Regions from separate parts of the Streptomyces sp. NPDC007164 genome, predicted to be linked through region 1. Evidence: riboswitches for the same ligand, from Rfam matches in the RefSeq annotation. Region 1 holds a riboswitch; each other region holds the start of a gene.
The links. Region 1 has a riboswitch for cobalamin ahead of ABZ622_RS23235 (ABC transporter substrate-binding protein). Riboswitches for the same ligand answer to the same signal wherever they lie in the genome.
Positions count from the first base shown of each region.

Region 2: linked by a shared signal. The riboswitch ahead of ABZ622_RS32625 (prenyltransferase/squalene oxidase repeat-containing protein) and the one ahead of ABZ622_RS23235 (ABC transporter substrate-binding protein) in region 1 are both predicted to bind cobalamin.
Region 3: linked by a shared signal. The riboswitch ahead of ABZ622_RS08930 (ribonucleoside-diphosphate reductase subunit alpha) and the one ahead of ABZ622_RS23235 (ABC transporter substrate-binding protein) in region 1 are both predicted to bind cobalamin.

Region 1 is NZ_JBEYFB010000019.1:22,777-30,182, forward strand. It holds gene ABZ622_RS23215 (class I SAM-dependent methyltransferase) at 1-255, opposite strand, end outside; gene ABZ622_RS23220 (PRC and DUF2382 domain-containing protein) at 539-1,612, shown strand; gene ABZ622_RS23225 (ABC transporter ATP-binding protein) at 1,885-2,682, opposite strand; gene ABZ622_RS23230 (iron chelate uptake ABC transporter family permease subunit) at 2,679-3,713, opposite strand; gene ABZ622_RS23235 (ABC transporter substrate-binding protein) at 3,767-4,807, opposite strand; cobalamin riboswitch at 4,870-5,059, opposite strand; gene ABZ622_RS23240 (beta-ketoacyl-[acyl-carrier-protein] synthase family protein) at 5,154-6,377, opposite strand; gene ABZ622_RS23245 (acyl carrier protein) at 6,374-6,652, opposite strand; gene ABZ622_RS23250 (acyl-CoA dehydrogenase) at 6,912-7,406, opposite strand, start outside.
Region 2 is NZ_JBEYFB010000039.1:27,185-34,590, forward strand. It holds gene ABZ622_RS32605 (cation:proton antiporter) at 1-1,039, shown strand, start outside; gene ABZ622_RS32610 (ferredoxin) at 1,286-1,519, opposite strand; gene ABZ622_RS32615 (aldehyde dehydrogenase) at 1,519-2,979, opposite strand; gene ABZ622_RS32620 (MBL fold metallo-hydrolase) at 3,228-4,268, shown strand; cobalamin riboswitch at 4,440-4,575, shown strand; gene ABZ622_RS32625 (prenyltransferase/squalene oxidase repeat-containing protein) at 4,685-5,959, shown strand; gene ABZ622_RS32630 (SCO2322 family protein) at 5,956-6,687, shown strand; partial or broken gene ABZ622_RS32635 (energy-coupling factor transporter transmembrane component T) at 6,684-7,406, shown strand, end outside.
Region 3 is NZ_JBEYFB010000004.1:52,128-59,533, reverse strand. It holds gene def (peptide deformylase) at 1-52, shown strand, start outside; gene ABZ622_RS08950 (D-Ala-D-Ala carboxypeptidase family metallohydrolase) at 230-961, shown strand; gene ABZ622_RS08945 (helix-turn-helix domain-containing protein) at 1,025-1,999, opposite strand; gene ABZ622_RS08940 (hypothetical protein) at 2,081-2,293, shown strand; gene ABZ622_RS08935 (ribonucleotide-diphosphate reductase subunit beta) at 2,290-3,309, opposite strand; gene ABZ622_RS08930 (ribonucleoside-diphosphate reductase subunit alpha) at 3,309-5,720, opposite strand; cobalamin riboswitch at 5,860-6,001, opposite strand; gene mctP (monocarboxylate uptake permease MctP) at 6,167-7,406, opposite strand, start outside.

The sequences.
Region 1 (7,406 bases):
GCGGGGGAAGTCACGCAGGTTGCGCCGCGCCACGGCCGCCAGCGAGGGGCCCAGCTCGACGGCCGTCACCTCATAACCGGCCGACGCGAGCGGAACGGTCAACTGCCCGGTGCCCGGCCCGATTTCGAGCACCCGGCTCCGCGGGGTCAGGCCGGCCAGGGTCACGATCCCGGCCACCAGCTCGGCAGGATAGCGCGGGCGCATCCGGTCGTAGAGCTCCGCGTCCTCGTCGAATGCGCCGCGCAATGTGTTCATGCCAGTGGAACGCCGGTCGGATCCTCGCGGTTTCGCGGTGCGGCGGCACCCGGCGGCCCGCCTGGGCGCACACCCTCCCCCGCTTCACCCGAATGGCCTAGTGCGGGATCGGGGCGCCCACCACCGTGGCAGGCGGTCACCGCCGAACCGCCGAGCATGCGGCGGCCGGGCTCCGCCGCCCGGGAGGTTGCAGCGTCCATCCGGGTGAGGCGCGATGGAATGCGGACGCGCCTCCCCTGATGGCCCCCGCCACAGGACGCGCCCGGACGAGGAGGAATCGGTCATGGGAGCCGCTGACGGTTTCACGGATTCCGGAGAGCTCGACGGCCTGACGGTGTACGACACCGACGGCGAGAAGGTCGGCAGTGTGGGCCGGGTGTATGTCGACGACAACACCGGCCGGCCGGACTGGATAACGGTGAAGACCGGCCTGTTCGGCATGAAGGAGAGTTTCGTTCCTCTTGCCGGAGCCCGCCGTGTGGGATCCGATCTGCACATCTCGCATCCGAAGGAACGGGTCAAGGACGCCCCCCGGGTGGACGCCGACGCGCATCTGTCCGTGGCGGAGGAGGAAGAGCTCTACAAGCACTACGGCCTCGCCAGGAACACCACCGCGAAGCTGGGCGACCGGCCGGGCACGGCGAAGACGACGTCCGGGACGGGCACCACGGCCATGGGTGCCGCGGGAGCCGCCGGGGCCGGGGCCATGGGTGCGGCCGGCGCCGGCCGCGCAGCCGGGTCCGACCGGACGGCCATGACGGGCACCACCGCCTCCGGTACGGGCACGGCCCGGACCACCTCGTCCGGCATGGCCGGCGCCGGAACCGGCACGGGCCAGGGCAGGCACCGCGACACCGGGGCGGAGGCCGGTACCTCGCGTCCCCTCGTCGGTGCCGGGGCGGGCGCCGAACGGTCCGCCGCCGGTTTGGACAGCAAGGAGGAGATGATCCGTTCCGAGGAGCAACTCCACGTCGGCACCGAGCAGTACGAGAGCGGAACGGCCCGGCTGCACAAGTACGTCGTCACCGAGAACGTCACCAGGACCGTGCCGGTGACGCACGAAGAGGTGCGGCTGATCCGCGAACCGCTCCAGCCCGGCGAGAACCCTGCTGAGCGTGCCGCCATCCGCGAGCAGGACGTCGAGGTCACCCTGCACGCGGAACGCCCGACCACGCGCAAGGAGACCGTGGCCGTCGAGCGGGTGCGGATGGAGACCAAGAAGGTGACCGAGCAGAAGGAGGTCTCCGCCGAACTCCGCAAGGAGCAGATCGACTACGCGGACGACACCGGCATGGGCGGGAAGGACCCGGGTGGCAAGGACATGGGAGGCGACTTCGGCCGGGGACGCCGCCGCTGAGCCGCCGGGCCCGTCCCGGCGGCCGACCCGTCGGGCCCCTGCCGGCCCACCCCACGCACCGCGGCGAACCGCCGCACCCGGAAAGAACGGGCGGACCCACGCCATGCGGTGCCGGGTCCGCCCGCTCGGCGTCCCGGCCCGCTCCACAGGAAGCCCGCGGCTCCCCGGCCGGCCGTGTCAGGTCCCTGCCCGCGTTGCCTCCCTGCCCGCGTTGCCTCCTTTGCCCGCCGCGTTGCGTCCCTGCCTGCCGCGTTACGTCCCTGCCTGCCGCGTTACGTCCCGGGCGGCCGCCCCGGCAGGAACCGTACCGACGGCCGCCCGTCCGGGCCGTCCGGCGTGACGCGGGCGGCGACCCGGTAGACGTCGGCGATCAGCTCCTCGGTGATCACTTCCGAGGGGGTGCCGGCGGCCACCACCCGCCCCGCCTTCAGCACGGCGATCCGGTCGCAGAACATCGCCGCCAGATTGAGGTCGTGGAGCGCGATCACACCGGTCAGCGGCAGCGAGGCGATCAGCGCGAGGAGCTCCAGCTGGTGCTGGATGTCGAGGTGGTTCGTCGGCTCGTCGAGCAGCAGCTCACGCGGCTGCTGGGCCAGTGCACGCGCGATCTGGACACGTTGGCGCTCACCCCCGGAGAGGGTGTGCCAGGACTGGTCGCCGCGGTCGGCGAGACCGGTCCGGGCAAGCGCTTCGCGTACCGCCTCGTCGTCCGCCAGATTCGGCGCCGACCAGGCCCTGCGGTGCGGGATGCGCCCGAGCCCCACCACGTCCAGCACACTCAGCTCGACCTGGGTGACGGCGTGCTGGTCGACCACGGCGACGCGCCGGGCGACGGTGCGGCGGCCGATCTCGGTGAGCGGCAGCCCGTCGAGAGTGACCACGCCGGTCTCCGGGGCCAGGACTCCCGCCAGTACCCGCAGCAGGGTCGACTTGCCGGATCCGTTCGGTCCGATCAGCCCCACGGTGGCGCCGGGCCGCGGGGCGAGATCGACCCCGTCGAGGATGAGGCGGCCGCCGGCCGTCCGGCTGACCCGTTCGGCACACAGTCCCGCGTCGGCCACGTCCGTCATGCGGTCCTCCGGGTGCGGTACAGGACCAGGACGAACGCGGGCACCCCGATCAGTGCGGTGACCACACCCACGGGCACCTCCTGCGGGTCGAGCACGGTCCTGGCGAGCGTGTCGACCCAGACCAGGAACACCGCCCCGGCCAGCGCCGTCACCGGCAGCAGCCGCCGGTGCCCGGAACCGGCGAGGGCACGGGCGGCGTGCGGCAGCACCAGACCGACGAAACCGATGGCACCGGCCGAGCTGACCAGGGCGGCGGTCAGCAGCGCGGTTGTGCACAGCAGCACGAGCCGGGTGCGCGCGACATTGACGCCGAGCGTGGCGGCGGCGTCCTGGCCGAACGCGAAGGCGTCGAGCGTACGGGCGTGGCCCAGGCAGATCAGCAGGGTCACGGCGAGCACCGCGGCGCAGACCCACACATCGGTCCAGCCGACCCCGCTGAGCGAGCCGAGCAGCCAGAACAGCACCCCGCGGGTCTGCTCGGCGTCGGCGGCGGTCATCACGACGAAGGAGGTGAGCGCGGAGAACAGCTGCATGGCCGCGACACCGGAGAGCACCACCCGGTCCGTCGTGCCGCCCAGGGTGTGGCTGAGCAGCAGCACCAGGGCGAACGAGCACAGCGCCCCGATGAACGCGCCGGTCGAGATCGACAGCGCTCCCCCGCCGACACCGAGGACGACGACCACGACCGCGCCGGTGGACGCGCCGGAGGAGACGCCGAGGACGAACGGGTCGGCGAGCGGGTTGCGGAGCAGGGACTGCATGACGGTGCCGCAGACCGCGAGCCCGGCACCGCACACCGCGGCGAGCAGGGTGCGCGGCATGCGCAGGTTCCAGATGATGCCGTCCCGGATCGGGGAGAGCCGCGACCGGCCGCCGCCGAGATGGGCGGCCACCGCGGACCAGACGTCGGCCACCGAGATGCGGGCGGGTCCGATGGTGACGGCGACCGCGACGGAACCGACGAGCAGCGCGAGGCCGCAGGCCCACAGGACCCCGCCGCGCAGCCGTCGTACGCCCTTCGTGGCACTCACCGGTACGACGGCGGCCGGTGGCGCGGTCACCGTCGTGCCGTGTTCGGCCGGCGTCACCCCGCGAGCCCGAACCTGCGCAGACCGGCGGCGACGCGTTCGAGGCCCTCGACCGTGCGGATGGACGGGTTCATGGCCTGGCCGCTCAGCAGGACGTACCGCTTGTGCCTGACGGCGTCCATGTTCTTCGTAGCGGGGTTGGACTCCAGGAATTCGATCTTCTTCGCGGCGCTCTCGGCGGTCTGGGCCTTACGGGTCAGGTCGCCGATGACCAGAACGTCGGGATTTCGGTCGGCGACGGTCTCCCAGCTGATCTGGGGCCATTCCTCGTGGGTGTCGTCGAAGACGTTCTTCGCACCGAGTTCCCCGGTGATGATCCCGGGGGCTCCGCAGCAGCCCGCCAGGTACGGGGCCTTGGAGTCGGAGAACCAGTACAGGAGGGTGGTGCCGGAGGCGTCGATGCCCTCGGTCGCCTTCTTCACCCGCTCCCGCAGCGTGCCCACGAGCGCGTCGCCGCGCTCCGGAACGCCGAATACCCCGGCCAGGTCGCGCACTTCTCCGTAGACGCTGTCCATGGTGAGCGGCGTGGTGCGGGCTCCGTCGCCGCCGCCGCTGTTGTCCTTGCCGGTGCAGTCGGCGGGCGAGACATAGGTGGGGACGCCGAGCGACCCGAACTGTTCGCGGGGTGCGACGCCGCCCTTGGCGAGTGTCGATTCGAACGAGGCGCTGACGAAGTCCGGTTCGCGGTCGAGGACCTTCTCCGAGGACGGCCGGTTGTCCGCGATCCTGGGCACCTCGGCGTTGGCCGTCTCCAGGCCCTTCATCACCGGGTCGGTCCAGGTCGCGGTGGCGGCCATCCGGTCGGCGAGGCCGAGGGAGAGCAGGATCTCCGTCGATCCCTGGTCCACGGAGACGGCGCGGCGCGGCGCGGACTCGACGGTGACGGTGCGGCCGCAGTTCTTCAGCGTCACCGGATATCCGTCCGCGCGGCCCGGCTTCGCCGTGGCGTCACCGGCTCCGCCTCCACAGGCGGTCAGCAGGACGAGTCCCGCCGAGAGCAGGGCGATGGTGCGGACGGGGCTGGCTATGGACGGCACGGAGTCCCTCTGCGTCTCTGGGCCCATGCGCGGAGCCCGTGGTACGAAGTACCGCGGCCCGGTGCCGGGACGCGGCTGCCAGCAGGTCTTCGGACTCGGGTTCGTCCGGACGGGGCGCCTTCCCGGGCACCCGAGGGTGGTCCCAGTGGCCGTGGCCCCGCCCGTCTCCCTCACCGCTGCGCGTCAGTTCCGGATTCGCACCGGATTCCCTGACCCCATACGTGGAGTTTGACTGGCCCCGGCAAGCTATCACGTGCCTCTGTGCAGCTCACGGGCGGTGTGTGGCCGGTGGTACGCCGGGCTGTTCTCCCGTCGCACCACCTGCCTGCTGCCTGCGGAACGGCTCTCAGGGACGCTGAAGAGCGAGTACGGCGTTGTGGCCGCCGAATCCGAAGGAATGGCTGACGGCGCGCCTGATGGGCTGCCGCAGAGGTTGCTTGGTGACGCAGTCGATGTCGAACTCGGGCGCTGGGGCGTCCAGATTGGCGATCGGTGGTACGACTCCGCGCTGGAGCGTGAGGACGGTGAGCCCGGCCTCGATCGCTCCGGCCGCTCCCATGCAGTGCCCCAGTACGCCCTTGGGTGCGGTGACGGGTGGCCGGTGTGGGTAGACCCGGGCGATCAGGGCGGCCTCGGTGGCGTCGTTGACCGGGGTCGCCGTGCCGTGCGCGTTGACGTGCTCGACGTCCTCGGCCGCCCAGCCCGCGTCGCGCAGTGCGGCCTCCACAGCCGCCTGGGCGATCGCGCCGGAAGGATGCGGGCTGATGGGATGGTGGGCGTCGGTGGTGGCTCCGGTGCCGGCGAGCAGCGCCCGTGGGGCCGCGCCCCGGGCCCGGGCGTCGTCCGTCCGTTCCAGCACCATGACGGCCGCGCCCTCGCCCATGACCAGGCCGGCCCGGTCGGCCGCGAAGGGCCGGCACAGTCCGGCCGGGTCGCCGTCCCGCCGGGCCCCGGCCCCGGACCTGGCGAACGCGGCCATGGCGGCCGGGTAGACGATCGACTCGGTGGCTCCGGCGATCGCGATGTCGCACTGCCCGGTGACCAGCAGGTCGCGGGCGACGGACAGCGCGGTGGCGCCGGACGAGCAGGCGGTGCACGGCGCCAGGCTGGGCCCGGTGGCCCGCAGCTGGATCGCGATCTCGGCGGCGGGCATGTTCGGGATGGTGAGCAGGATGCCCGACGGCGAGGTGGCCCCGGCGCCGAGCCGGTCGAGCACGACGGCCTGCTCGGTCAGCGAGGCGGAGCCGCCGCTGCTGGTGCCGACGACCACCGCGACCCTGCTGCCCTCCCACCGGGCCGGGTCGAGCCCGGCGTCGGTGACCGCCTCGCGGGCGGCGAGCACCGCGAGTTTCACGTACTTTCCCATGCGGAAGGACGCCCGGCCGCCGATCGCGGCGTCCAGGTCGATGCCGTCGACCATGCAGGCGAAGTCGATCGCGCATCCTTCGAGCCCGGCGACGGTGCGGGCCGGTGACACGCCCGCACACACGCCCTGCCAGGTGGATTCGGTGTCGTTGCCGACCGGGGTGATCATGCCCAGTCCGGTGACGGCGACGGCCGGCCTGTTCATCGGGCGTTGCTCATCGCTGCCCCGCTGCCCATCCGCGCCCCGCTGCCGGCCGCCGTGTCCATGAACCGGCTGATGTCGGCCAGCGTGGCGTTCTTGGGAAGCTGGTCGAAGTCCCGGTCGCCGCGGGTCGTCTCCCTGATGAGGACGGCGAACTCGGCGACGGCGAGGGAGTCCATCTCCAGACTGTCCATCGTGGAGCCCGGGTGGATCTCTGCGGCGGGCACTTTGAAGGTGTGTGTCAGAACCTCGGTGATCTTGGGGTGAATCGCGCTCATCAGCTTTCTCTCCATTATTCGGTCCGGCTGTCGGACCGGCGGTGACACCGTCCCGACGCCGAATCAACTGGGAGGAGTGCCTCCAGTTACGCCTTGTGCCGAACCGATTCGGCAGCGCCCTCCTCGCGCTCCCCGCACCACCGGGCCAGGACGGACGCCGTACCCCAGAAGGCCAGCAGGACAACCCGCACCCCGAGGGCCCGGGCGGCCTCGCCGGCCCGTCGGCTCCGGACAACTGTTCCTTTCCTCGTCGTGGCCGTCACCGCTCGCCCCGAACCACGTCCCGGACCCCGCCGCCGGTCTGCCAGAAGGCCCCCGGATCGTCGTACGCGGCCACGTAGTCCGCGCCTGCGATCGGCCAGTCGGCGAGCAGTTCCGGCGGCAGCCCGAAGGAGTCGACGAGGTCGGGCAGATGGGCGGCGACGGTGGCGATGAGCCGCTCCACCCTGTCCGGCAGGCCGTTGACCTGGTCGGCGCTCAGCAGGCCCGCCGCCAGCAGGTCACCGCTGTTGCGGGCGATCCGGTCGAGTGCGAAGAGCCGTTCCAGCTCGCCGAGCCGGTCGCGGGCGGGCCCCTCGGGGAGCACGGCCACCGCCTCCGCGTACGCCTCGGCCGCCTGCCGCTGGGCGTGGGCCTCGACGCCACGCAGGGCGGGCCCGGCCGCCGCGTTCCACCGCCCCAGCGGGTCACCGTGCGGTGCGAGGCACATCCGCTCCCTGGCCCGGACGAACCAGATCCGCTCCAGCTCCGCGAG
Region 2 (7,406 bases), on a different contig from region 1:
GGAACTCGGTCTGTATGTGCGACTTCTGCTGCTCGGACTGCCGATGTGTATCGGTCTCGGCGCCCTGCTGGCCACGGGCCTGCTTCCCGGGGTGTCGGGCTGGGCCGCGCTGTACGTGGGGGCCGCCCTCGCCCCGACAGATGCCGCGCTCGGCGCCACGATGATGGTCAATCCGGTGGTGCCCGCGAGGATTCGCCGCCTCATCAATGTCGAGAGCGGTCTGAACGACGGTATCGCCACCCCGTTCGTCGTGTTCGCCCTGGCCGGAGTCGCCGCGGCCGGGAGTGCGTCGGACACTCATGCCCCCGGAACCGCCCTCGTGGAACTCGCCATCGGTCTGGCCTACGGCACGGTGCTCGGGCTGACGGCCGGATGGCTGCTGCGCTCCGCCCTGCGCCGGGGCTGGGCCACCGAGGACGTAGCCGGAGCGGGCGTCCTGGCTCTGGCCCTCCTGAGCTACACCTCAGCCATCGCGATCGGTGGCAACGGCTTCGTCGCCGCCTTCGTCGCCGGCCTGGCCTTCGGATCGACGCACGGCGCTCCACGGCGCGTGCTGTTGTTCGTCGAGCAGTCCGCTTCGCTGTCTTCCATTCTGGTGTGGCTGCTCTTCGGTGCCGTACTGGTACCGGCCGCCGTCCATCACCTCACCTGGCCGACGGTGCTCTACGCGGCACTGAGCCTGACGGTGGTACGCATGGTGCCAGTGGCCCTGTCCTTGACCGGAAGCGGCCTGGACAGGAAGACCATCCTGTTCGTGGGCTGGTTCGGCCCGCGCGGGCTGGCATCCGTCATCTTCGGCCTGCTGGCGGTCGAGGAACTGGAACCGCAGGTCTCGCGGACGATCGTCCCGGTGGTCGCCTGCACCGTGCTGCTCAGCGTCTTCGCACACGGCATCGCCTCCGCTCCTCTCGCCCAACGCTACGGAAGAGCGGCAGCCGTCACAGGCCCGTCCCCGGTCGGCCCGGCCGCGGACGTTCTGCCCATCCGGGGGATGGTGGCAGGCGCTGCCAAGCACCACCGGCACGGCAGGCGGGACTGAGGCTCCCCCGCTGTGGCCCCGACGACCACGTGCAGCCGGCCGTCGGCCGGGCCGTCCTGACCAAGGGCCATGAAACGTCGAGAGCTCGCGACGGCAGCCCTCTCGATCACCTGCCGTGCACTCGACGACATTTGCCTACGCCGAGATCGATCGCGAGAGCGGACCGGGCCGCGTCCGACAGATCCCGCCCGCCGTCCACCCGCCCGCCGTCCACCGGCACAGCGGGCGGAATCCGTCATACCCGGCCTACTCCTCCGGCGGGAAGACGACCTCTCCCGAGCCGGTCAGTGTGATCGTGATCGCCTCGACCGGGCACCCCTCCGCAGCCGCCAGGACCTTCTCGTCGGCGTCGGTCTCCGGGACCGACGGGCGGGACTGGCGGGCGGTGTCCAGGGCGAAGGCGCCCGGCGCGTGGTTCACACACATCCCGGAGCCGATGCAGACCCCCCGGTCGACCTCGACGGCCCAGCGGTCGCCCATCACGCCCCCTCGTATCCGGCCGGCAGGTGGATCATCTTGTGCTCGAAGTACTCGCCGTATCCCTCGGGCCCGAACTCCCTGCCCAGGCCGGAGTTCTTGTACCCGCCGAACGGGCCGAGCATGTCGAGGCTGAAGGTGTTCACGCTGTACGTGCCCGTCCTGACCCGGCGGGCGATGTCGATGCCGCGCTCGGTGTCGGCGGTCCAGACGCTGCCGCTGAGCCCGTAGTCGGAGTCGTTGGCGATCCGTACGGCCTCGTCCTCGTCACCGTACGGCAGCAGGCAGATGACGGGGCCGAAGATCTCCTCGCGGGCGATCCGCATCGAGTTGTCGACGTCGCCGAAGAGGGTCGGCTCGACGTACCAGCCCCGTTCCTGGGACGCCGGACGGCCGCCGCCGGTGAGGATCTTGGCGCCCTCGTCCTGCCCGATCCGGATGTAGTCGAGCGAGCGCTGCTGCTGGCGCTGCGCGACCAGGGGGCCTAGTTCGGTGGCCGGGTCGAGCGGGTCGCCGACCTTCAGCGCGGACGCCGCGGCGGCGAACGCCTCGGCCGTCTCGTCGTAGCGGGAGCGCGGGACGAGGATGCGGGTCTGGGCCACGCACGCCTGGCCGTTGATCATCCAGGCGAAGGGGACGATGCCCGCGACGGCGGCGTCCAGATCGGCGTCGGGAAGCATCACGGCGGCGGACTTGCCGCCCAACTCCAGTGTGACGCGGGTGAGGTTGCGGGAGGCGACCTCCATCACCCGGCGCCCGGCGGCCACCGACCCGGTGAACGACACCTTGTCGACGCCGGGGTGCCCGACCAGGTACTCACTGACCTCGCGGTCGGCCGGAAGGATGGAGAGCACGCCTTCCGGCAGCCCGGCGTCGGCGGCGATCTCGGCCAGGATGTAGGCGTCCAGCGGGGATTCCGGCGAGACCTTGAGCACGGCGGAGCAGCCCGCCAGCAGCGCGGGTGCGAGCTTGGCGGCGGCGGTGAACTGCGGAACGTTCCACGGCACCACGGCCGCGACCACTCCGACCGGCTCCCGCCGCACCAGCAACGGCCCGAGCGCCCCGGCCCGCCGCTCCTCGTACGGGAAGCCCCGCGCCACGGTGATCGCCGAGTCCCACACCATCATCGCGGCGAGCGCCTGCACCATGACGCTCGACGTGTACGGGGTGCCGTTCTCCGAGCTGATGACCCGGGCGATCTCCTCGTACCGGACGGCGAACGCGTCTTTGATCCTGGTCACCACCGCGATCCGCTCGTCCAGGCTCATCCGGGGCCAGGGCCCCTCGTCGAACGCCCGCCGCCCGGCGGCGACGGCCGCGTCCACGTCCGCCCGGGAGGCATGCGGCACCCGGCCGATGACCTGCTCGGTGTGGGGCGAGACGACCTCGATCACTTCCCGGCCCAGCGGATCGACCAACTCCCCGCCGATGAACAGTTTTCCGTGTTCGACAAGCTCGGTCATGGCTACTGCCTCCCGCGGCCCGGCGCGTTGCCCGAATCGGCATCCGGCTCGACGTCCGACTCGACATCCGACTCATGATCTGACTCTGTGTCAGAACTGATATCAGTTCCAGTTCCAGGAGTCCACGGCCGCGACAGCGCCCCGGACAAGATGGTCGACCGGGGCTACTACTGGAACAAGTTCTCGTTACAGTGGGGCGAGGCACCGGAGCCGCGAAGCCGTACGCCGTCCAGAGAGATGGGGACCTCATGACGCAGGTGACCGACCACGGCGGGGGCGTGCACAGCATCAAGGTGCCCATCCCGGACAATCCGCTCGGCCACACCCTCGTGCACGTCCTGGACACCGATCGGGGTCCGGTGCTGATCGACACCGGGTGGGACGATCCCGAGGCCTGGGACACTCTCGGGGCCGGCCTCACCGCCATCGGTACGGAGATGGCCGACATCCACGGTGTGGTCATCACCCACCACCATCCCGACCACCACGGGCTGTCCGGGCAGGTGCGCGAGGCATCCGGGGCCTGGATCGCCATGCATGCGGCGGACACCGCGATCGTGCGCCGTACCCGGGAGTCCCAACCCGGCAGGTGGCTGACGTATCTCGCGGCCAAGCTCACCGCGGTCGGAGCGCCCGAGGAGCACCTCGCGCCGTTGCGGGCCGCCGCGGCCGACGGGGGCAGGATGCGGACGCTGCCGGGGCTGCGTGCCGCGCTCCCGGACCGGGAGATCGTGCCCGGTGAGCTGCTCGACCTGGCGGGGCGCAGGCTGCGGGCGATCTGGACGCCGGGGCACACGCCGGGGCATGTGTGCCTGCACCTGGAGGAGGAGCACCCGGGCAATCTGCCGGGGCGGGGGCGGCTCTTCTCGGGAGACCATCTGCTGCCGGGGATCAGTCCGCACATCGGGCTGTACGAGGACCCGGACGACGCCACGGTCACCGATCCTCTCGGCGACTACCTCGACTCGCTGGAGCGCATCGGCAGGCTCGGGGCCGCCGAGGTGCTGCCCGCCCATCAGTACGCCTTCACCGATGCGGCGGGACGCGTACGGGAGCTCCTCGGGCATCACGAGGAGCGGCTGACCGGGCTGCTCGGGCTGCTGGCGGAGCCGCTGACGCCGTGGGAGCTGGCCGTGCGGATGGAGTGGAACCGGCCCTGGGAGCAGATCCCGCACGGCTCCCGGAACATCGCCGTCTCGGAGGCGGAGGCGCATCTGCGGCGGCTGGTGAAGCTCGGGCGCGCGGAGGCGGTGCCGGGGAGCGAGCCGGTGACGTATGTCGCGGTGTGAGTGATGAGCGATGAGTGATGAGCGATGAGTGATGAGCGATGGGTGTGATGCGCGTCGCTGGGTGCGTGACGTACGTCGCGGGGCGTGTGGTGACGCGTACGTGTGTGGTGACGCGTACGTGAGTAGTGACACGTCCGGGGCGCTCCTCCCGGCCCGGAGCCCGGTCGGTGCCGCCCGGTAGAGTGTGCGGGTCGTCATCATGCCCGTTCAGGGGGAAGCCGGTGCGAATCCGGCACTGACCACGCAGCCGTGAACCGTCTTCGCAGGCGGTGAGTCGGAATGCCCTGTCCGCGGTCGTGACCGGCTCGGACCACCGGATCCCCCGGTGGTCGGCACCGTCGAGGTACACGAGGTCGGAGCCTGGTGCCTGAGCGTGCCTGTGCCCGGTTCACCCCGCAGGAGAGGCCCCGCCCGCCATGACCGTACGTCGCAGCGCAGCAACGCTCGCCGCCACCGCCGCCGTGCTCTGCGCGGCCGCTGCGCCGGTCGCGGTGGCAGCGCCGTCCCCCTCGCCCTCGCCTTCCGTCGCGCTGCCGTCCGGGCTGTACGGCACGAAGGACCCCACCTACGACGGTGTGTGGCGGCAGTCGCTGGCCTTCCTCGCGCAGCGGCTCGAAGGGGTCACCCCGGCCGCGAAGTCGGTGGACTGGCTGATCGGTCAGCAGTGCGCCGACGGCTCCTACGCCGCGTACCGGCCCGATACCGCCAAGCCGTGCGACGCCAAGACGGTGCGGGACACCAATGCCACCGCGGCCGCCGCCCAGGCGCTGGTCGAGGTCGGCGGGCACCGCGAGACCGTGAACAACTCGGTGCGCTGGCTGAAGTCCGTACAGAACGAGGACGGCGGCTGGGGCTACACCGCGGGTGCGCCCAGTGACGCCAACTCCACCTCTCTGGTGATCGGCGCCCTCGCCCGTCAGGGGCAGCGGCTCACGGACATCACGACCCCCGGTGGCAAGACCCCCTACGACCCGCTGCTCGCCCTCGCCATCCCGTGCGGCGGCAAGGACGGCGGCGCCTTCGCGTACCAGCCCGACAAGAAGGGCGGGCTCGCCGCGAACGCGGACGCCACCGCGGCCGCCGTGCTCGGCACGATGGGCAAGGCCCTGGCAGTCGGGAACAACGCCGCGGGCAAGGCACCCACCTGCCGGCCCGGTTCCGGGCTCACGCCCGAGCAGGCCGCGCAGAACGGCGCCCACTACCTCACCGACGCCCTCGCCGGCAGCGGTCACCTGAACCTGGCGCCGATGCCCGGTGCCACCGACACCACCCCGCAGCCCGACTTCGGCAACACCGCGGACGCGGTCGTCGCGCTCTCCGCGGCCGGCCACCAGGACAAGGCGGCCGGAGCCGTCGACTGGCTGAAGAAGAACTCCGCGGACTGGGCCGCCCAGAGCGGCCCCGCCGCCTACGCCCAGCTGATCCTGGCCGCCCACGCGACCGGCAACAACGCCCGGGACTTCGGCGGCGTCGACCTCGTCGCCCGGCTCAACGCGGCCGGCCCCGCGCCCGCCGCCGTCGTGACGCCCGACCCGTCCGCCGACACCGGGTACGAGGCCACGGAGAAGGACCAGGTCCACAGCGGCGACGACGTGATCGGGGGCGTGTGGTGGTACATCGGCATCGGCCTCGTCCTCGCGGCCATCGCGTTCTTCCTGACCAGCGGTCGCCGGAAGAGCAGGCAGCCGTGAGGCGCGTGGGACGGACCACCGCGCTGCTGGTGGTCCTGGGCGCCGTCCTGGCCGTGCTCGGCGCGGGACCGGCCCAGGCGGCCGGGTACCGGTACTGGTCGTTCTGGGAGGGTTCCGGATCCGGCTGGACGTACGCCACCCAGGGCCCGTCGCTGGTCCGGCCGGACGACGGGGCGGTGCAGGGCTTCCGGTTCTCGGTCAGCGAGGACTCCCAGGACTCGGCGAAGCCGCGCCGCGCGGCCGACTTCACGAAGATCTGCGCGGACACCCCGGCCCAGGACGGCACCAAGCGGATCGCACTCGTCATCGACCCGGGCACGGCGGCGGACGCCCCGGCCGGTGAGACACCGCCCGCGCCGCGCACCGCGTGCGCACGGGTCGGACCGGACGCGAGCGCCGCGGAGGCACTCGCCTCGGTGGCGAAGCCGCTGCGCTACAGCAGCGACGCGATGCTCTGCGCCATCGCCGGATACCCGGGCTCGGGCTGCGGCGAACAGGTCTCCGGCGACGGAAACGGCAGCGGGGACGGCAGCGGGAACGGGAACGGGAACGGCACGCCCGACTCGGCCGCCTCCGCCTCCGTTTCCACGTCACCGGCCGGGTCCGCGGCCTCCAGCGGCTCGGGCGGCTCCGGCGGCGGCCCGTCCGCCGGGGTGCTCGTCGGGGTCGGCGCCGTGCTCCTCCTCGGCATCGCCGCGGTCGTGCAGGCCCGCCGCCGCCGCGGATGACCGCCTCGACCAGCGCTCCGGCCGGCCGCACGGCCCTGGCGCGCCGGCGTCCGCTGCGCGCGCCCGCGGCGAGCCGGAGCAACGCCGTGCCCGCCGGGGCCTGGTGGCTGTGGGCGCTCGGCCTGGCAACCGCCGCGTCCCGGACCACCAATCCGCTGCTGCTCGGGCTGCTGGTGGGGGTGGCCGGTTACGTCGTGGCCGCGCGCCGTACCGACGCGCCGTGGGCCCGTTCGTACGGGGCGTTCATCCGGATCGGGCTGTTCGTCGTCGCTGTGCGGCTGGTCTTCTCCGTCTTCCTCGGTTCGCCGATCCCCGGTACGCACACGGTGTTCACGCTCCCCGAAGTGCCGCTGCCCGACTGGGCGAAGGGGGTCAGGCTCGGTGGCCGGGTCACCGCCGAGCAGTTGGTCTTCGCGCTGTACGACGGGGCGAAGCTGGCCACCCTGCTGATCTGCGTCGGTGCGGCGAACTCGCTCGCCAACCCGGCCCGGCTGCTGAAGTCGCTGCCCGGTGCGCTGTACGAGGCGGGCGTCGCGGTCGTCGTCGCGATGACGTTCGCGCCGAACATGGTCGCCGATGTGATGCGGCTGCGCACCGCACGGCGGCTGCGGGGCCGGCCGACCGGTGGCATCAAGGCGGTCCTCCAGATCGGACTGCCGGTCCTGGAGGGCGCGTTGGAGCGCTCGGTCGCGGTGGCCGCGTCGATGGACGCGCGCGGC
Region 3 (7,406 bases), on a different contig from region 1:
GCGGCAGATGGCGGAGAACACGCCGCGCTACGAGGTCGTGCCGAACGACTGAGCGCGCACCCGGCAGCCACCGACGGGCCCGGCCTCCTCGCGTACCGCGAGGGGTCCGGGCCCGTCGCGTTCGCTCCCGGAGGGACGTCAACTGCCATTCATCCATGGGTGGTTGACGCGCGTCGACTCGTCCGACAAGCTCTCTGACCACACTTCCGTCACAACGGGGAGCCCCCACATGCTCAGACGAACCGCACGACTCCTGCTCGGTCTTGTCATGACCATGGCTTTCGCCTTGGGTGGTGCCGTGATGACCGCCGGCACCGCACAGGCCGACGGCTGCTACACCTGGACCCGCACGATGTCCCCCGGCGCCACCGGCAACGACGTCGTCCAGCTCCAGATCCGGGTGGCCGGCTACCCCGGCTACAACTCCGTACTCGCCATCGACGGCTCCTACGGACCGGCCACCACCGCCGCGGTCAAGCGCTTCCAGGCCGCCTACGGGCTGGCCGCCGACGGCATCGCGGGCCCGGCCACCCAGGCCAAGATTTACGAGCTCCAGGACAACGACTGCACCCCGGCGCACTTCACGTACGCCGAGCTCAACCGCTGCAACAGCACCTGGGCCGGTGGTGCCGTCGCTGCGGGAACCGCCAAGGCCAACGCGCTGAGCACCATGTGGAAGCTGGAGGCGCTGCGCCACGCGCTCGGTGACCGCCCCATCACCGTCAACAGCGGCTTCCGCTCCACGTCCTGCAACAGCGCGGTCGGCGGGGCGTCGAACAGCCGTCATCTGTACGGCGACGCGGCCGACCTGGGCGGGATCGCCTTCTGCACCCTGGCCCAGCAGGCCCGCAACCACGGCTTCAACGGCATCCTCGGCCCGGGGTACCCGGACCACAACGACCACGTCCACGTGAACCAGGGCCCCAGCCACTTCTGGTCCGCGCCCAACTGCGGCATCTGACACGCACCGCGCACGGGGAAGGGGCCCTGGAATCCGTCCGGACCAGGGGCCCTTCCCCGTGTCTCAGGCCACCTCGACCACCGGAATCGGACCGCGGAAGGTGCGGCGGTAGGCGTTCGGCGTGGTGCCCAGGGAGCGGACGAACTGGTGGCGCAGGGCGGCGGCGGTCCCGAAACCGGTGCGCCCGGCGATCGTGTCCACCGTTTCATCGGAAGTCTCCAGCAGATGCTGTGCCAGCAGCACCCGCTGGCGCAGCAGCCAGCGGTACGGAGTGGTGCCCGATTCCTGCTGGAAGCGGCGGGCGAAGGTGCGCGGCGACATGTGGGCCTGGGCGGCGAGCTGCTCGACGGTCATCTCCTGGTCCAGGTGGCGCTCCATCCAGACCAGCGTCTCGCCGACGGTGTCGCAGGGCGTGCGGGGCAGCGGCCGCTCGATGTACTGCGCCTGGCCGCCGTCCCGGTGCGGCGGCACCACCATGCGGCGGGCGATCGCGTTGGCCGTGTCGGGGCCGTACGCCTGCCGGACCAGATGCAGGCAGGCGTCGATCCCGGCCGCCGTGCCCGCCGAGGTGATGACCTGGCCGTCGTCCACGTACAGCACATCGGGTTCGACGACGGCCCGCGGGAAGCGGCGGGCCAGCTCCGCGGCGTGGCGCCAGTGAGTGGTGCAGCGGCGCCCGTCCAGCAGCCCGGCCGCGCCGAGCACGTACGCGCCCGAGCAGACGCTCAGCACCCTGGCCCCCCGTTCCACGGCCCGGCGCAGGGCGCCGAGGACCTCTTCCGGGTACTCCCGGTCCATGAAGTGGCTGCCGGCCGGCACGGCGATCAGGTCGGCCTCCTCCAGGCGGTCGAGGCCGTGCGGCGTGCTGATGGTGAAGCCGGCATGGGTCCGCAGCCGCGGGCCCTCGGCGGAGACCACGGCGAAATCGTGGACCGGCAGGCCCGCGTCGCTGCGGTCGAGCCCGAAGACCTCGCACAGCACGCCCAGTTCGAAGGGGTGGACCTCGTCGAGCAGCAGAGCGGCGACATTTTTCAGCATGGAGCCAGTGTGGCAGCAATTCGACGTTCCATGACAGTCCTGCCACTGTCGCAATGTGTCCGCGCGGACGAGAGTAGAGCCATGAACACATTCCAGAACGTCCTGGGCATAGCCGCGCTCATCGCTCTCGTCCTGCTGCCCGCCCTCGCCGGGCTCGCCCGCGAGCGCCGCATCGACCGCGAGCTGCGCGCCGCGGAACGGGCCCGGAGCGACGGACCCCCGCAAACGACGGGCGCCGCGCAGCCCGTCACGGCTGCGCGGCGCCCCCACCTCAGAAGCTGGGCCAGGATCTAGAAGTCGTCGTCGAAGGCGACCGAGCCCTCCACCGCCACCTGGTACGCGGACGGCCGGCGCTCGAAGAAGTTCGTCAGCTCCTGGACGCCCTGGAGCTCCATGAACGAGAACGGGTTCTCCGAACCGTAGACCGCCGGGAAGCCGAGGCGGGTGAGCCGCTGGTCGGCTACGCACTCCAGGTACTGCCGCATCGACTCGGTGTTCATGCCGGGCAGCCCGTCACCGCACAGATCGCGGCCGAACTGCAGCTCCGCCTCGACCGCTTCCCTCAGCATGTCGGTGACCTGCTGCTGGAGCTCGTCGTCGAAGAGCTCCGGCTCCTCCTTGCGGACGGTGTCCACGACCTCGAACGCGAAGTTCATGTGCATCGTCTCGTCCCGGAACACCCAGTTGGTGCCCGTGGCGAGACCGTGCAGCAGACCCCGCGAGCGGAACCAGTAGACGTACGCGAACGCGCCGTAGAAGAACAGCCCCTCGATGCACGCCGCGAAGCAGATCAGGTTCAGCAGGAACCGGCGGCGGTCGGCCTTCGTCTCCAGGCGCTCGATCTTCTCGACCGAATCCATCCACTTGAAGCAGAACTGCGCCTTCTCGCGGATCGAGGGGATCTCCTCGACCGCGTCGAACGCCGCCGCGCGGTCGTCCGGGTCGGGCAGGTAGGTGTCCAGCAGCGTCAGATAGAACTGGACGTGCACGGCCTCCTCGAAGAGCTGCCGCGACAGATACAGCCGCGCCTCGGGGGAGTTGATGTGCTTGTACAGCGTCAGCACGAGGTTGTTGGAGACGATCGAGTCACCCGTCGCGAAGAACGCGACCAGCCGGCCGATCATGTGCTGCTCGCCGGGGGACAGCTTGGCGAGGTCGGCGACGTCGGAGTGCAGGTCGACCTCCTCCACCGTCCAGGTGTTCTTGATCGCGTCCCGGTAGCGCTCGTAGAAGTCCGGGTAGCGCATCGGACGCAGGGTCAGTTCGAAGCCCGGGTCCAGAAGGTTCTTGTCGGAGTTGGTGGAGCTCATTACTGGCAGGCCTCGCAGGACTCGGGGTTTTCGAGGGAGCAGGCGATCGCGTCCGCGTCGGGCGCCGACGACTGCTGTACGGGAATGGGGGCGGCGGCCGCGGTCCGGCCGGACGCGGCGCGGGCGATCCTGGTCGCCGGGCGCGAGCGCAGGTAGTACGTCGTCTTCAGCCCCTGCTTCCAGGCGTACGCGTACATCGAGGAGAGCTTGCCGATCGTCGGCGTCTCCAGGAACAGGTTCAGCGACTGGCTCTGGTCCAGGAACGGCGTACGGGCCGCCGCCATGTCGATCAGGCCGCGCTGCGGGATCTCCCACGCGGTGCGGTACAGCGCCCGCACGTCCTCGGGGATCCAGGCGAAGCCCTGCACCGAGCCACTGGCCTCGCGCAGCGCCTCCCGGGTGCGCGCGTCCCACACGCCGAGCTTCTTCAGCTCGTCCACCAGATAGGCGTTGACCTGGAGGAACTCACCGCTGAGCGTCTCGCGCTTGAAGAGGTTGGAGACCTGCGGCTCGATGCACTCGTACACGCCCGCGATCGAGGCGATCGTCGCCGTCGGCGCGATGGCGAGCAGCAGCGAGTTGCGCATCCCGTTCTTCGCGACCCGGGCGCGCAACGCGTCCCAGCGCTCCGGCCAGTTCAGCTCGGTGTCGTAGTGGTCGGGGTGCAGCACCCCGCGCGCCGCCCGGGTCTCGGACCAGGCGGGCAGCGGACCCGAGCGCTCCGCGAGCTCGCAGGACGCCTCGTACGCGGCGAGCATGATCCGCTCGGAGATCCTCGTGGACAGCGCCCGCGCCTCGGGGGAGTCGAAGGGCAGCCGCAGCTGGAAGAAGACGTCCTGGAGACCCATCGCGCCCAGCCCCACGGGGCGCCACTTCGCGTTGGAGCGGCCGGCCTGCTCGGTCGGGTAGAAGTTGATGTCCACGACCCGGTCGAGGAAGGTCACGGCGGTGCGGACGGTGGCGTCCAGCCGCTCCCAGTCGATCCCGCCGTCGGCGACGAACGCGCCGAGGTTGACCGAGCCCAGGTTGCAGACCGCCGTCTCGCCGTCGTCGGTGACTTCCAGGATCTCGGTGCACAGGTTCGACGAGTGGACGACGCTGCCCGGCTCGGCGGTCTGGTTCGCGGTCCGGTTGGAGGCGTCCTTGAACGTCATCCAGCCCTGGCCGGTCTGCGCGAGGGTGCGCATCATCCGGCCGTACAGCTCGCGCGCCGGCATCGACTTGCGGGCCAGGCCCTTGGCCTCGGCGGCCCGGTACGCGGCGTCGAACTCGTCGCCCCACAGGTCGACCAGCTCGGGCACGTCGGCGGGCGAGAACAGCGACCAGTCGCCGTCCGCGTCGACCCGGCGCATGAACTCGTCCGGGATCCAGTGCGCCAGGTTGAGGTTGTGCGTACGCCGCTGGTCCTCACCCGTGTTGTCGCGCAGCTCCAGGAACTCCTCGATGTCCGCGTGCCAGGTCTCCAGGTAGACGGCGGCGGCGCCCTTGCGGCGGCCCCCCTGGTTGACCGCGGCGACGGAGGCGTCGAGCGTCTTGAGGAACGGCACGATGCCGTTGGAGTGCCCGTTGGTGCCCCGGATCAGCGAACCGCGGGAGCGGATGCGGGAGTACGACAGACCGATGCCGCCCGCGTGCTTCGAGAGCCGCGCCACCTGGTGGTAGCGGTCGTAGATCGAGTCGAGCTCGTCCAGCGGGGAGTCCAGCAGGTAGCAGGAGGACATCTGCGGGTGCCGGGTGCCGGAGTTGAAGAGCGTGGGGGAGGAGGGCAGATAGTCGAGCCGGCTCATCAGCCCGTACAGCGCCGCCACTTCGTCCACGGCGCGCTGCGACTCGTCCTCGGCCAGCCCGGCCGCGACCCGCAGCATGAAGTGCTGCGGCGTCTCGATGACCTGACGGGTGTGCGGGTGGCGCAGCAGGTAGCGGCTGTGCAGGGTCCGCAGCCCGAAGTAGCCGAAGCGGTCGTCCGCGCCGTCGGCCAGCGAGCGCTCCACCAGCGTGTCGAGGGCAGCCGCGTGGGTGGCGACGAACGCGGCGGTACGGTCCGCGATCAGGCCCTCGCGGTGCCCGACGGCTACCGAGGCGGAGAAGGAGACCGCGCCCTCGCCGGCCGCCTCGTCCGCGATGGCGAGGGTCAGCAGCCGGGCGGCGAGCCGGGAGTAGGCGGGGTCCTCGGAGATCAGCCCCGCGGCGGCCTCGGTGGCCAGCGACCGCAGCTCGGCCTCGTCGGCGCGGGCGCTGCGGCCACGCAGCGCGGCGGCGGCGACCCGGCCGGGGTCGGTGGCGGGCAGATCGGCGGTCAGGTCGGTCAGGGTCCGCAGCAGCGCGGTACCCGGTCCGTCCTGTGCGGCGGCCTCGGACTCGGCTGCTGCGGACGCGGCGACTGAAGCCGGATCGGCTGGCGCGATGGTCACGTGGTGCTCTCCCTCGCTCGGCTCTGGGCCGGCGGGGAACGGGGCAGCCCTGCGGAAGCACACCCGGGGCAGGGCAGCACTCCGCACGGCGTCCACCGGCCCAACCGCGAGGCCCGGACGTCTGGGCATCCGGTTCGGTCGAGCCGGATGCGCTGCCGGCAGGTCATCGGACTGACTCGGGGGTGCACAAAAGCGCACTGAATACACCGTTGCGGGACAGTTCCGGATTCGCACCGGATTCCCCTGCGGCGACAGCGAGGACGAGCATACATGTGGGGGCTGCCCGATGACGCAGCCCCCATATGTTGTGTCGCGCGTTCGAGTCGGGCCCACAGAACGGGCCGTGCGGCCCTTTCCCGGGCCGGTCGGCCGGATCACGCCGACGGCCCGCCGCGCCCCGTTGCGGGGGGCTCGACGGGCCGTCGGAAGGCCGTGGGCGGCGGTCGTCAGTGGCCGCCCGGAGCCCCCGCGGTGGCCGGCGGGAGCTCGGTGGCGACACCCGGGTCGCCCGCGTCGGCGGTGTAGTCGGCCGGGGAGGTCTCGTCGGTCCCGGCGGGTGCCTTCAGGGCGTTCAGGACGAAGGTGAGCACCACCGTCACCACCACGTTCAGCACGAACGCGGTGAGGCCGATGTAGCCGATCTCGCCGATCCCCGGGATCTCCTTGGACGAGCCGCCGAAGTGCGCCTGGGTCGGGCTGGCGACCCCGTACGCGGCCACCGTCCCGTACACCATGCCGGCCGCCCAGCCCGCGAGCAGTGCCCAGCGGTGGAACCAGCGGGTGAACAGGCCGCCGACCAGGGCCGGCATCGTCTGGAGGATCCAGATGCCGCCGAGCAGCTGGAAGTTGATCGCGACCGTCTTGTCCATGGTGAGGACGAAGGCCAGCGCGCCGACCTTGACCAGCAGCGACACCAGCTTGGAGACCTTGGTCTCCTGCTCCGGGGTCGCGTCCGGCTTCAGGAAGTCCTTGTAGATGTTGCGGGTGAACAGGTTGGCCGCGGCGATCGACATGATCGCGGCGGGTACCAGCGCGCCGATGCCGATGGCGGCGAACGCGACGCCCGCGAACCAGTCCGGGAACATGTCCTCGAACAGCTGCGGGATGGCCAGCTGGCCGTTGTCCACCTTGATGCCGGCGGCGATGGCCATGAAGCCGAGCAGCGCCAGCAGACCCAGCATCAGCGAGTACAGCGGCAGGATCGTGGTGTTGCGCCGGATCACGTTGCGGCTGCGACTGGAGAGCGTCGCCGTGATCGAGTGCGGATACATGAACAGCGCCAGTGCCGAGCCCAGCGCCAGGGTGGCGTAACCCCACCGGCCCGCCTCACCGGGCGCGAGTCCGGCCACCGGTTTCCCGGCCGCCTCGTTCTTCTGCGAGAACGCCTCGCCCGCCTTGGCGAAGATGTCGTCGAAGCCGCCGAGCTTGATCGGGATGTAGATGATCGCCACCGCGATGACCAGGTAGATCAGCCCGTCCTTGACGAACGCGATCAGCGCGGGCGCGCGCAGCCCGGACGAGTAGGTGTACGCGGCGAGCACCGCGAACGCGATCAGCAGCGGCAGGTCCTTGACGAACCAGTGGGTGTTCTCGCCGCCGCCGACGCCCATCACGTCCAGCACCGCCTGGATGCCGACCAGTTGGAGCGCGATGTACGGCATCGTGGCGAGGATGCCGGTGACGGCG